One region of the Lysinibacillus sp. GW823-FHT02G10 genome, then DNA from elsewhere that is predicted to be linked to it. Evidence: a T-box and tRNA genes for the amino acid it is inferred to sense, from the RefSeq annotation. Region 1 holds a T-box; the other regions hold tRNA genes.
What was found. A T-box is a leader RNA that pairs with one kind of tRNA and senses whether it is charged. The one in region 1 lies ahead of argS (arginine--tRNA ligase), so its partner is inferred to be a tRNA-Arg.

Region 1 (4,934 bases):
TTTGGGACGGATCAGCCTGCTCAAAAGCCATAGCTACCGTTTTAGGAAATTGTTCTAGTAATAAAATAATCGGCCAAGCCTGCTCTCCTAAAGATTTGAATAGCATATCTTGAGTCGGAGCTTTCTTTTTATCTAAAATAGAGCAAATACGTGCATATGTATACTGTACATATGGCCCTGTTTCACCTTCAAAATTCATCATTTGCTCGATTGAAAATTCTATATCGTTGAGACGATAGGATTTTAAATCATTAAAAATTACCGCTCCAACCCCCACTTGCTTTGCGACTTGCTCTTTGTTAGGTAGAGAAGGGTTTTTCTGCTCCATATTACGCTGTGCCGTCGTTATAGCTTCTGCTAGTACATCAGCTAATAACACCACTTTACCTTTACGCGTCGACATTTTTTTGCCATCCTTCAGCATCATGCCAAATGACACATGTTGCAGATTCTTTGCCCAAGGATAGCCCATTTTTTCGATGACCTGAAAAAGTTGTTTAAAGTGGAGGGACTGCTCATTGCCAACAACGTAGAACATCTTTTGGGGCTGGTAGTGCTGTTGGCGATACAGGGCTGCTGCTAAATCACGCGTCGCATAAAGCGTGGCTCCATCCGTTTTCGTTATTAAACATGGAGGCATCTCCTCCATCTCCACAACATACGCACCTTCTGATTCCACGAGGAGCCCTTTTTCTTTTAATTCTGTTACAACGGACGGCATTTTGTCATTGTAAAAGGCTTCACCTATAAAGGCATCAAAATGAATTCCTAATAGCTCATATATTGTTTGAAATTCTACGAATGACACATCTCGGAACCATTGCCATAATGCGTGTGCCTCTTCATTACCGCCCTCCAATGCTTTAAAGGCGGCACGAGCCTGTTCATTGAGCGTTTGGTCTTGCTCAGCCTCTTCATGAAACTTCACATAAATCTTTAATAACTCCTCTATTGGTGATGCTGAAATAGCTTGTTTATCACCCCAAAGCTGATAAGCAACAATAAGCTTGCCAAATTGTGTACCCCAGTCCCCTAAATGATTGATACGAATGGCTTGATAGCCATTTTTTTCTGCAATATTTGCTAAGGCATTGCCGATGACCGTTGAACGTAAATGTCCCATCGAGAATGGCTTGGCGATATTAGGAGAGGAAAAATCTAAGACGACCGTTCCCATCTTTGTTGGCGTAGTACCATATTGTTGCTTGTCGCGCAGAATCTTGCGTAACACCTGTTGCGTCACCTTTTGTTGATCAAGAAAAATATTGACATAGCCACCAACAGCTTGCACACGCTCGATACTGTCATGATTTAATTGACTTGCTATCTGTGTTGCGATACTCTGCGGTGATTTTTTCCACACTTTTGCTAGAGTAAAGCATGGAAAGGCTACGTCCCCTAGCTCCAAGCTTTTTGGTTTTTCTAATAATGACAATATGTCCTCTCCTATTATTTGCTGCTTTAATGTGACTGCTATACTGTCGGCGATTTGTTGATTCATTTTGCTCCTCCTCCTGTTCAAATAAAAAAGCCCTCGCCTCTATAATTAGAGACGAGAGCATGATAATCCCGTGGTACCACTCTAGTTGCCATGTCACATGACCACTTTCCATTGTTAACGAGGTGACGCCCCGCTATTCTCTACTATTTGTTCGAGAATCTTCTCCAAAGTGCGCTTCATTCATGCTTCCTGTATTAGGCTCCCACCATCCCTAACTCGCTTGCCAGTCATTCCATCAATTACTCTCTTTTTCATCGAATTTTTTATGATTTTGACATATATTACAGGACTTTCTAATTGGCGTCAACCCTTTTTTACGTTGCCGTTTCAGCAAAAAACGCTCCTCACAAGGAGGAACGTTTTTTTTCTACATAATGAATCACATCAGCCATAATCGCATACATCTCTTTTAATTTTAATTTCTTATTATCAGAGACTTTCTTCGCTACTTTCTCCGTGACAATTCCTTTTTCTACTAATGTATCCCAGCTAGTCGCATTGGATTCACCCATGAGGACGTCAGCCAAATATTGAGCTAACTCATCTCGCTCAATAGCTTCATCGCCTTGATTATAAACTTTATTGATGACAATTTCGAGCTGGTCCTTCATTCCTGCTGCACTTTCTCCACCAGCACGTAGCATGCTCTCTTTTAACATTTTAGCAAACTTTATTTTCGTCGCCTTACTGTCTACTTTTAGGTCATTATCATAGCCGCCCACAACAAGGCCGTAATTAATGAGGGTTTGAATGGCTTCATCATACCATTCTCCTTGATATGGATACTCAATTGAAAATGAATCAACATAGGCACCTTGTTTAGCTAATTGCTTTCGTAATGTAGCGATTAATGATTTATCCTTACTCATGTCTCTAAAGGTTACATCGTGCTTCTGTGCAAGAGCAGCCGCAGTCCCAGCCGCTTCACCTGTCACCATCCCTGTTGGAACAATACGTGCACTACCAGCTGCAAGTGAAGAATAACCAGCAGAGCGTCCGACAACCAGTAAGCCATCAATATCCTTCGGTACTAAAGACCGGAAAGGAATAGCATATTGCTTTGGTGCAGCGATCACATAGCCATAATCATGAGGCGTTTGCGCTTGCACATCGACTGGATAAGAAGCAATGCCAATGCTATCCCACTGATCACTATTTTTCCACAGGTCTGCCATTGGTAATTGATACTCTGCCCAAATATGTCTCGTTTCTCGGACGTAGAGTTCTTCTGGATAGCTGACAATTTCAGCCTTTTCAAACCCTGGGAAGTTTGTTTGTAAATATTTTAGAATGTGTAACGTTTCTTTCTTCCCAGCGACAATCGCCGCTTGTTTTGAGGATTCATTCAAGCCATCAATACCAAAAATCTGTAAGGCATTGATGAAATATTCATCATCTACACGAGCTAAGTTTAACCCTCGTAATCTTGTACCCTCTTGTAATGGCTTGTATTCATCATGTAGCTTTGTAAAGCCCCACATCACCGTATGATTTAAATTAGCACCGCCAAATACACCGGAATTAGCCGCTTTTTTGACTTCATCCCAATTGACATTTTTTAAATGTAGCATTAAAGTCACAGCCATACGCTTATCCTTTATGCCAATATCTTCTCCGCCCACAAAGAAAGGAACGCCCGACAAGGCAGCAAAATCAGCATCCTGTGTAGCATCTATGAATGATTTCCCCGTCACAACATATGTACCGTACTCATTTTTTAATTCCACAGACGTTAATTGTTGTTGTTTGACATTTGCTTTCACAACCTCGGTTTGCACGGATAACGTTAAGTTGGGCTCTTCATCGATTAGCTTTTTAAAGGCTGCCTTAGCACCTACAATGCCAAAAGCGTCATTCCCTCTAACAAGCTCATGCCATTCCTTAAATATTCCCTCACTAATCGAGTTGTTATGGCCATCACGAGGAATGTCGAGGAAATTCAGCATACCATATGTAAATAAACCACCTAACTCTTGTCGTTTTTCGACCAGCAATGTTTTCGCACCATTTCGAGCAGCAGCCACAGCCGCAGCCACTCCCTCTGGCTCACCACCGATGACAATAACATCATATTCTTCCTCTATATGTTCAATTGGTTCTGGCTTTTTATACTCATCTACTAATTTATTGTATGCCATAGAGTTTGTTATTTCTTTAATAAAATAGTAGCTACCAAACCCAACTAAAACTACTATTACACAAGTGGCTGTCCATAATAAGCCCTTACCCATAATATACCTCCAATTGTTAAAATTTCCATCGATGTGTTTATTTAATCATCATTCCCGCCACAAGGGCTGAATGTCCTAGTTGAACGCAGGCATAGCATATCATTACCACAAACGAATAATTCTTTAGCTTACAGCATTCTTATATGAAATTATCATCAAGATAAATGAATGAAATCATTTATGAGGATTGTGATGTTTTTCGTCTAACTTTAGCAACATCTATCTAGTATAAATGAAAGAGCCACGAATAGCTGGCATTCAAAACGGGGATGGGCTTGTGGGCACCAGTGATGATTTACTTGATATATAAACAGTCAGAATCATTTTAGACGAAACCTTTGTGAATAAGCAACTAAAATCCCCGTGGTAAATGATGTCATTTTTCTATTCTTTTTCAAAAATAGTTAATCACACTACAATATAGACGCCTCACTCTCAAAGAAAGTTACACCAAATTTAAATTTTTTATTGTATCTTTATTCAGTTTATGTTTAACAAAAAATGTGGAAAGAACGCCAAACCTTGATTTAATAATGTTTATAGACTATGGAACATATTTCATGCTATACTAGAGCCATTGTGAAAAAAGGAGGAACTTGCATGATTCAAGTTAGTAATGTAGGTCTTCGCTATGGCGATCGTAAACTATTTGAAGACGTAAATATAAAATTCACACCAGGCAATTGCTACGGTTTAATTGGGGCAAATGGTGCTGGTAAATCAACATTTTTAAAAATCCTTTCTGGTGAAATTGAAGCGCAGGAAGGAAATGTATCGATGGGTAAGGACGAACGTTTATCTGTCCTGAAACAAAACCACTTCGAATACGATGAGCATACAGTGCTCGACACAGTTATTATGGGGAATAAACGCCTATATGACGTGAAAACAGAAAAAGACGCTATCTATGCAAAGGAAGATTTCTCAGATGAGGATGGCATGCGTGCTGCAGAGTTAGAAGGTGAATTTGCAGAGCTAAACGGTTGGGAAGCTGATTCAGAAGCGGCTACACTATTAAACGGTTTAGGTATCTCCGATGATCTTCATTACATGCTAATGGGCGATCTTGAAGGTTCTGACAAAGTTAAAGTATTACTGGCACAGGCACTGTTTGGTCAGCCTGATGTACTATTACTCGATGAGCCTACCAACCACCTTGACTTAAAGGCAATTCAGTGGCTGGAAGAGTTCCTGATTAACTT
Region 2 (4,934 bases), on a different contig from region 1:
CCTAAATCTCCAAAGTTCTGCGTTTGAGAAAGTGTAGGTAATGTAATGAAATCACTAAAGAATCGGTAATAGACAATATTGGCATATAAAACAATAGACATCAAAGTGTAGACAACAACGAGTGATGTGTATTTTCTTTTTCCTTTAAATAAAAATGAAAATCCTAGAAATAGCATTGCTGAGCCCAGCGGATTTATTAGTAAAAGGAATTGTTGAATGATTCCTTCTACACCTAAGTCAAATTGTGATAGTTGAGAGATGTATGTTTTAATCCATAACATTAATACTGCTACTATATAAATTCCTAAAAAGTTTTGTAATAGGTTATCTTTTTTATTTGCTAGATTTTTCATTTTTGCACCTACCTTTTACTGATTAAATTAAAATCTAGATATATATGAACTTAACTGATAAGTACTGTATGGCACTTTAAAAAATGTTACGTTACAATAGCTTTTTTCGCGACCAATGTATAGTACTCTCCATTTAAACTTCTGTCAAGTTGTTAGCTATTCTTCATATAAATATTTCTAATTAACCTATATATTGTCCAAAAAATACCCAGTAAACATTAGTTTTTAACTAAAATTTACTGGATATTATAAGCCATAAGTAAATGCCTTTATGAAATCTGCCTCGCAATTTTTCTCATTTGGGCATCAAAAAATCTTCCATTCAAATGAATTGGAAGATACTCTGGTACGCTATTCACTTTTTGCTAATAAACAATTGGATATTATTGCAACATTTTTCTAGCATATATATTTCTACAGTGTCTCTCATTCTATTTAAACGTTTCTTTATTTATTTGAGCACCTACTGAATCTTTCAATGATGAAGAAAGACCTCTTCTGATTAGATTTGCAGAAACAGGCGCTCTCCCCATTTCCCTTGCCCAAATTGATAATTGTCCTATATGGTGAATTTCATGTGCAATGGTATGACGAATGACTTCACCCCATGTATGCGTCTCCATACTACCATTTGCTAATGGAATATGAAGAATACGCTCTTCCATGCTGTCATCCCATTGATTTACAAAGCTTTCGACGTCTAAATGAAATGCTGCTTCCAATTTACGAACCTTTTCCAAGCTATTATATTCATCAAAGCTCTCCTGAAAGTCTGTTTTCCCCTGTAATAGACGAATCCAACTCCATTCAACATCAATGATATGGAAGAGTGTGTGTAATATACTGCCCATTCCTCCAGTTCGGTTTTGCAAAAGTTCTTCTTCAGTCAACTCTTCACACCAACGAAACCAATCTTCCCGAACTAGCCAATTATATTTAAAAAATGTTTGCAAAAAAGCACCTCCGTAGTTGTTGAAAAAAATATTATAACTCACTATTTCTTCATATAAAGTGAGGATCCCTTCTTTGCTCTTTTCAGATATCCAAATAAGCACTACAAGTAACTAAGCTAAATGTCTAGTAATTACCACTTCTGGTTACTCTTATGTATTTTTCTATAAACGTAATCTGCATTATCTAGGTCTTTCCAGCTACTAATAAAATTTAGTATTAGCATAAAAATTCCAAATAAAATAAATGCCAACATATATTTACCTATGAAAAATAAAACAAACGTTGCAACCAAAAGTAATATCATTAAAATTATTACGAGGATTTGTAATTTCCCCTTCTTCTTCTCATCCACCTGTTCAACCTCCAATCAAAGCGCGGTACTTTTCTAAAATGTTTTCTTTGGTTTATTTTAACATAAAAATTCATTTTTTCTAAAAAATCAATTATTTTATGCAAAATCCAAACATCAGAAATTTCCTACTAAATTTACCTTACATAGTCTTGGGGTGATCTGAAATTTTAAGGATGAAATAGAAATAAACAAGGGATATTTTATTGGATAAGATAAATAATATCTTTAGGAGGTGTCGACATGAAACGAGACAGAAAAAATACAGAATTTGCAACAGACGAGCCAACAAAACAATCATTTGCTAGTGGAGTAGACCAAAAAAAACCTAATGGGAGTAAAGAATATACGGAAGCCCCTCGCCCACAACGTGAAGAAGACCTTATTATGGATGAGAAAAAAGGTAAGTCAACTTCATTATAATGTAAGACAAGTTAGTATTTTTGACCACTCTATTAGAGATGGTCTTTTTTAATTTTCTCCACATCATGTAACCCTATATAAAGATTGAGACCACCCATCATGGAGTGGTGTTTCTACTATTATTAAATACATATTATTTTAATTAACTTATCTCATAGCCAGTATATTATATATTAAAACAAAAAAGTAAATTTATGTTTTTTAACCTAATTTTAACCTTTTATTGATAATCTATAGTTGTTTCAACAATTAAATTACTAGGAGGAATAATTATGACAGTAGCAGTAAAAAATTTTAGTAGTATTATGAATCAAATGAGAGATGCTTATACGGGAGAGCAAACCAATGAATTTTCTTTAGCAGCGTTCATTGGACTTCAAGCTCCTTCATTATCAGACGCACCTGATGAATTACAAAAACTAACACAAGAATATCAGGAGAACGTTAATAGTTTTTATGTACAAGAAGAATTAGACTTAAAAGAAAATGTTAAGCAGTTAGAAAATGATAAAAATCAAACAGCTTTTTTTGAAAATATGCGGAAGAAAAAAGAGGAAGCTTTAAAAAAATCCGAAGACATGATCAATAAATACTATGATTCGTTGATAGATTTTGGTGAAGAGCATCCTGCAGCTCAAACACTCATCCTTACTATTGCTGATAAAGTCGGTGCCTTTATACAAGATATTATGGATAAAGTTTTAAATGTTTTTGTTACTGTTGTGGAAACTGTAAAAAATGCAATAAGTGCTGCTATTAATTTCATTTCCTCTACTTTTAATTCAATTGTTAATACTACGAAAAATTTCTTTTCTAGTTTATTTTAAAAACATTCTTAGCAGGACTGTCTCTGGGCTGTCTTGTTTCACATTTAATACCACTTTACAAGAAACAGATCAACGAGCTAGTTCTCATTTTGATAAACTTTTCGATGAAAAAGACTGATTTTGGCACCTCTTAGGCACTATCGAGAGACTTATACATCAATGTATAAAAATAAAAAGCCTTACAGCCGTTGTGGCTGTAAGGCTTTTATTAACGTCCCAGGAGGGATTCGAACCCCCGACCGACGGCTTAGAAGGCCGTTGCTCTATCCAGCTGAGCTACTGAGACATGATGTCGTTTCTTATGTATTCCATAGGAAGGACAATATTTATTATATGTACTTTATAGCATAATGTCAACATTAATTTTACTATGCAGGCAAGGTTTGCCTCATATTTTTTATCATATGTTGCTATAGCATCCATTATACCATTTCTTCACCCTCTTAACAGGAAGGATAGCAAAATATTTGCTACACTATTGGCGATAAAAAAGTAGGAGGTTTGTGGATGTTTAAAGATTTAGTCGTTATGGTCACAGGTGGTGCACAAGGGATTGGTAAGGGTATTACGCTTGCATATGCACAACAAGGTGCAAAAGTGGTGATTGCTGATTTGAATGCAGGCTTAGGGCAACAGTTAGAACAGGATATGCTTGCTCAAGGCTACTCTGCATTATTTGTGCCAACGGATGTGACAAAGGAACAGGATATCATCAATTTAATGCAGCGAGCTGTTGAGCAATATGGGACCATTCTTATTTTAATTAATAATGCTGGGAAGTTCCAGCATCAATCTCCCTATGAGGTGACGTTTGATGAGTGGCAGGATTTGTTGCAGACGAATTTAACGGGTACCTTTTTCTGTGCCAGAGAGGCTGCAAGAGTGATGCGGCATAATGCAAAGGGTGGTTCCATTGTTTCGTTGGCCTCAACGCGAGCTGAAATGTCAGAGCCTCATACAGAAGCTTATGCGGCTACAAAGGGTGGTATCATAGCGTTAACACATGCTTTAGCGCGATCTTTAGGGCCAGATCAAATTACAGTGAATTGTATTTCACCTGGGTGGATTAAACAGGTGATTACGAGGCACTGCGGCCAATCGATCATGCGCAGCATTTGTCAGGAAGGGTTGGTCTGCCTGAAGATATTGCACAGGCTTGTCTCTATTTAACAAACCCGATCAATAACTTTGTGACAGGTATTAATCTTACAGTTGATGGTGGCATGACGAAGAAAATGATGTATGAGGCGTAATTTTGTTGTCTCTTCTTTTCTTTCTTGTTCTTCATACTCCGAGATTCCTTAGAGTATGCTACTGTAGGAGAAAGAACAAGAAGGAGTGAAGCCTTGTACCCCTATTCAAATGGTTTTTCATTAAGCCAGCTGTATCATGCTCCCTATACGCAGTATACGGCTCCGATTCGTCACTTTTTACAGTCAAATGATTACCGACGCTGTATTAGTAAAGGCGAAGCAGACTTTATGGCTATGAACCGCTTACTTTGGATGGAGCATGTGAATTGGACACGGATGACTATTATAAGCATTGTGTTTAATTTGCCTGATTTACCCTTTGTGCAGCAGCGTTTGCTACGCAATGCAACCGATTTAGGGAATTGTTTACGCCCCTTTTATGGTGACTCCGTGGCGGATCGTTATGCAGCTTTAATTAAAGAGCATCTGGTAATTGCGGCTCAATTAGTGACAGCTGCTGCGAAAGGTGACGCTACCACAGCGGAAGCTAAAGAGAGGGAATGGTATCGTAATGCAGATGATATGGCTTTCTTTTTGCATACAATCAATCCATACCTAAGTAGAGAGGCCGTACAAAAAATGTTTTATACGCATTTAGCTTTAACGAAAAATGAAGCTGTCACGATGATACAAAAAGATTATCAGGCTGATGTAGAGGTATTTGATGAAATTGAAGCAGAGGCACTTGCGATGTCAGATATGATAGCCAGCGCCATCGTTATGCAATTTTGTTACCTCTTTTAATGCAAAAATCTTGATGGATTTATGATCATTT
Region 3 (4,934 bases), on a different contig from region 1:
CTATCTCAAGAAAGCTCATTCAAAAGAGCGGCCAAAAAAGAGCTTATTTAAGAGGAGCCTTTTTAGCAGGAGGTTCCGTCAATAATCCAGAAACATCGGCTTATCATTTAGAGGTTTATTCTTTATATAAAGAACATGGTGAGGCATTAATGGATTTGATGAATGAATTTGAACTCAATGCCAAAACAATTGAACGTAAAAAAGGCTTTGTAACTTACTTAAAAGAAGCAGAAAAAATTTCAGATTTCCTTAATATTGTTGGAGCGCATCAGGCTATGATGAAATTTGAAGATGTTCGGATTTTGCGAGATATGCGTAATAGTGTCAACCGTATTGTGAACTGTGAAACTGCCAATTTAAATAAAACCATTGGAGCAGCATTACGGCAGGTTGAGAATATTCGATTTATTGAAAATTCAATTGGTCTTGATCAACTACCGGAGAAGCTTCGTGAAATAGCACGTCTCCGTGTTGAATACCAAGATGTGACATTAAAAGAGCTTGGTGAAATGGTATCTAGTGGAACGGTTAGTAAATCAGGTGTTAACCATCGATTGAGAAAAATTGATGAGATTGCGGATGCATTAAGGCGTGGTGAAAAAATAGGTGGTTAAGTTATCATACTTTTCAGGTATGAATGTCATGCTAATCGCTTATTGTTCTTTTGCCAGTAAGTAAGGTAAGATAAAACTAATAGACGAACGGTAGTGAAGGGGAGTTTTGAGAATGATTGAGAGAAGAGTCCAGGTTAAATTAAAATTAGGACTACAAGCTAGACAAGCAGCACTATTTGTGCAAGAAGCAAATCGTTTTAGTGCTGATATCTTTCTAGAAAAAGATGAGAAAAAAGTAAATGCCAAATCCATTATGGGTGTTATGAGCTTAGCAGTTGCTAAAGGTACCGAAGTGACTTTAAGCAGTGAAGGTAACGATGCTGAGCAAGCGGTTACAGCATTGGCAACAATTATTGAAAATGAAGATTAACATTCATTAAATACAAAAGGCATCACAGAGCAATTCTGTGATGCCTTCTATTTTTTATTTATTATCGCTACGGTGCATAATATGATCGATTAAACCGTATTCTTTTGCACGTTCAGCAGTCATGAAGTTATCACGATCTGTGTCTCTTGCAATGACTTCAAGTGGTTGACCAGTGCGTTCAGATAAAATGCCATTTAATTTCTCACGTAAGAATAGAATACGTTTAGCAGCAATTTCAATTTCTGTCGCTTGACCTTGTGCACCACCTAGTGGTTGGTGAATCATGACTTCAGCATTTGGTAAGGCAAAACGTTTACCGGGTTCTCCAGCTGCAAGTAGGAAAGCACCCATTGATGCAGCCATACCAATACAAATTGTTTGTACCTGTGGTTTAATGATTTGCATTGTGTCATAGATAGCCATACCAGCCGTAATGGATCCGCCAGGTGAGTTAATATAAAGAGAGATATCTTTATCTGGATCTTCTGCTTGTAGGAAAAGAAGCTGAGCGACAATGGAGTTAGCAACATTGTCATCAATAGCACTTCCTAAAAGGATAATACGGTCTTTAAGTAGACGTGAATAAATGTCATATGCACGCTCACCACGACTAGTTTGTTCAATAACTGTAGGAATTAAATTCATGTTAAATCCTCCTTAAAAAGCTAAATTCGAATACCTTTGCTGAAAATTTTCCTTTGTATTTCAGCTGTATCCTTATCATACACATTATAGTCAGGGAAGGTCAAATATTAACCCTGCTAAAGTGAAATTAAAAAAAATAAATTGTTTTTGCATTCTATGGTTGAATTATATAGGATAGGCTTGTATAATGATTAAGGTTATAAGGTTTAAAGTACAGGACACTATTTTGCAGGTATGCTTCAAAAATGAGGGTTATCTACATCATGCTTTTCGTAAGCCTAGAGTGAGTACTTTTTTTTTGTGTCTTTTGCCCTCGTGGTGTAATGGATAACACGTAAGATTCCGGTTCTTGCACTGGGGGTTCGATTCCCTCCGAGGGCGCCATTTTACTGATCAATTGATATACTGTTATAGCTCATCTCCTAATAAGTAGTTTAGCAGCCTGCTTACTGGAGATCGAGAGGAAGAATAAAGGGAATACTGTCCTAGTTGGCATTATTCCCCTATTTATTCCTTTCAAACCTTCAAAAAAGCAACAACTCCAAATTATTTTTTAGTGAACATACTGTACGTGAGACTAGTAATAGTCGAAAAAAAAGAATCCTATCTGAGGGGATTCTTTTTTTTTGCCTAAATTTATCGAAATTTGGCATGGTTCTTATTGTATATATATTAGTTTTAGGTTAATTTTCTTGTTATTTATACATGTTTTTTCAAATTATATGAATTTATTATAAATTTATATGAAAAAATATTTAATTTTATGCGAAAAGTTGTTGTCTAAATACTATAATGTTAATATAATTGACCTAATAGTCTAACATTTCCGAATTGCGAAAAATAATACGTAATTCGGAAAATTATCGAACTAGGGGGAAATACAATGAAAAAAACAGGTTGGATGTTACTGATGATTATTGCAGCTTTAACATTAGCACTTGCAGGTTGTGGTACAAAAGATGATGCATCTTCAGGTAGCTCATCTTCAGAAGATGGTGGAGATGGCAAAAAAGTTTACAAAGTAGGTACTGAGGCAACTTTTGCACCATTTGAATCTGTTGACGATTCAGGGAAAATTGTAGGGATTGATGTCGATATTCTACAAGCTATCGCAGATGAGATGGACTTTGAGGTTGAGTGGAATAATATTGGATGGGAGCCAGTGTTCCAAACAATTAAGAACGGTGAAACAGATATCGGTGCTTCTGGAATCACAATTACGGAAGAGCGTAAAGAATCATTTGATTTTACAGAACCGTATTATGAGTCTCAGTTATTAATTGTTGTGAAAGAAGATTCAAAGATTAAATCTCTTGATGAATTAAAAGATAAAAAAGTATCTGTACAAATCAATGCAACTGGTCATATGGCAGCGAAAAAGCTACAAGGGGAAGCAAGTACAAATATTATGGCTTTTGAAAGTCAGCCAATCGCTATCCAAGAGATGCTAAATGGTAATGTTGATGCAGCTATCGGAGATAATGCAGTAGTTTATGAATATATCAAAGCTCACCCAGATCAAAAACTAAAAGTAATTGAAGATGATGCATTCGAAAAAGAATACTATGGCTTCATGGTTCAAAAAGGGAATAAAGAATTGCTAGATAAATTAAACGAAGGTCTTAAAAAGATTAAAGAAAACGGTAAATTAAAAGAAATTACAGGCATTGATTTTCAATAAAAATGAATGAAATGATGCTACTAACATAGTAACTTTGCTAACAGCTCATTTATTAATTGTAATTTAAAGGGGAATGGGGTTTTCGGATGGACATCTTTGACTTACGCTGGGACATTGTCTGGAACTACCGAGATATGTTTATACGAGGTATTGGCGTAACACTTATTTTGACACTTAGTGGTTATTTTGGCGGTATTCTATTAGGACTATTTTTAGGCCTTGGAAAATTATCGAGTAAAAAATGGATTTATTGGCCATCTAAACTATATATCGATTTATTCCGTGGAACACCGATGCTTGTACAAATCTTGTTAATTCACTTAGCAGTTATTCCAACAATTTTTGGTCATTCTTTAGGTTATATGGTATCAGGGATTACAGCGCTTATTTTAAACTGTGCTGCTTATAATGCGGAAATTTTCCGTGCAGGGATTCAAAGTATTGCAAAAGGGCAAATGGAGGCTGCTCGCTCTCTTGGATTAACGCATAACCAAGCGATGCGTAAGGTCATTTTACCTCAAGCATTTAGACGTATGATTCCGCCATTGGGCAATGAATTTATTGCATTATTAAAAGATTCTTCACTCGTAACTGTAATTGCAGCACCAGATATTTTATACGCTAGTAAGGTCGTAGCTGGTGCAAGCTTCCGCTTCTGGGAACCGTATATCGTTGCAGCATTATTATATTTAGTGTTGACATATGGTGTAACGAAGATTGTAGCATTTATCGAGAAACGATTTAGCAATAGCTATGTCCCTCGTAAAGCTAAGGTAGAAGGGCGGGAAGCTAGATGATAAAAATTGAAAACCTACACAAATACTTTGGCAAGCTTGAAGTATTAAAAGGAATCGATTATGAAATTCAAGAAAAACAAGTTGTCTGTGTTATTGGGCCGTCTGGTTCAGGAAAAAGTACATTTCTCCGTTGCATCAATATGTTAGAAGAAGTAACGGATGGTGCTATTTATATTGAAAATGTAAAAATTAATGATCCTAAAACGAATATCAATGAAATTCGCGCTGAAGTGGGTATGGTGTTTCAACAATTTAACTTATTCCCGCATATGACAGTTATCGATAATGTCACGATGGCACCTATGCAAATTCGTAAAATGAATCGTACAGACGCAGAAGCTTTAGGACATGAGCTATTAAAAAAGGTCGGGCTCGACAGCAAGGCCTATAATTATCCTGAGCAGCTATCAGGTGGTCAGCAACAACGTGTGGCGATTGCTCGTGCCTTAGCAATGAAGCCAAAAGCTATTTTATTTGACGAGCCAACTTCAGCACTTGACCCTGAAATGGTAAAAGAGGTGCTAGATGTTATGAAAAATCTAGCAGCTGAAGGGATGACAATGGTAGTTGTGACACATGAAATGGGCTTTGCTCGTGAAGTAGGTGATCGAGTAGTCTTCATGGATGGGGGCTATATTGTAGAAGAAGGGTCTCCAGAGGAACTATTCGGCAATCCCCAAAGCGACCGTACGAAAGCGTTTTTAGGAAAAGTATTATAAAGCTGAAAAAGCGAACGACATGCTCGTTCGCTTTTTTTGTGCTTTTCTTATTTAATGAAGGGGATTAGATGTTGTGTCGAATGCATTCAGCATCGTTTGCATATCCTG

Region 2: it encodes a tRNA-Arg, which carries the amino acid that the T-box ahead of argS (arginine--tRNA ligase) is inferred to sense. The anticodon was not compared.
Region 3: it encodes a tRNA-Arg, which carries the amino acid that the T-box ahead of argS (arginine--tRNA ligase) is inferred to sense. The anticodon was not compared.

What each region holds. Positions count from the first base shown of each region.
Region 1 is NZ_JBXAJI010000001.1:1,151,233-1,156,166, reverse strand. Features, by position in the region: gene argS (arginine--tRNA ligase) at 1-1,501, opposite strand, end outside; T-box leader at 1,546-1,765, opposite strand; gene AC1RFD_RS06065 (FAD-dependent oxidoreductase) at 1,846-3,732, opposite strand; gene AC1RFD_RS06060 (ABC-F family ATP-binding cassette domain-containing protein) at 4,333-4,934, shown strand, end outside.
Region 2 is NZ_JBXAJI010000002.1:256,961-261,894, forward strand. Features, by position in the region: gene ltaS (lipoteichoic acid synthase) at 1-353, opposite strand, end outside; gene AC1RFD_RS11175 (DinB family protein) at 785-1,306, opposite strand; gene AC1RFD_RS11180 (hypothetical protein) at 1,900-2,079, shown strand; gene AC1RFD_RS11185 (hypothetical protein) at 2,352-2,906, shown strand; tRNA gene AC1RFD_RS11190 (tRNA-Arg) at 3,119-3,192, opposite strand; partial or broken gene AC1RFD_RS11195 (SDR family NAD(P)-dependent oxidoreductase) at 3,414-4,159, shown strand; gene AC1RFD_RS11200 (hypothetical protein) at 4,253-4,903, shown strand; gene AC1RFD_RS11205 (YqjF family protein) at 4,900-4,934, opposite strand, start outside.
Region 3 is NZ_JBXAJI010000004.1:208,716-213,649, reverse strand. Features, by position in the region: gene whiA (DNA-binding protein WhiA) at 1-614, shown strand, start outside; gene AC1RFD_RS15045 (HPr family phosphocarrier protein) at 727-984, shown strand; gene clpP (ATP-dependent Clp endopeptidase proteolytic subunit ClpP) at 1,039-1,629, opposite strand; tRNA gene AC1RFD_RS15035 (tRNA-Arg) at 1,939-2,013, shown strand; gene AC1RFD_RS15030 (basic amino acid ABC transporter substrate-binding protein) at 2,513-3,310, shown strand; gene AC1RFD_RS15025 (amino acid ABC transporter permease) at 3,397-4,107, shown strand; gene AC1RFD_RS15020 (amino acid ABC transporter ATP-binding protein) at 4,104-4,826, shown strand; gene AC1RFD_RS15015 (spore coat protein) at 4,878-4,934, opposite strand, start outside.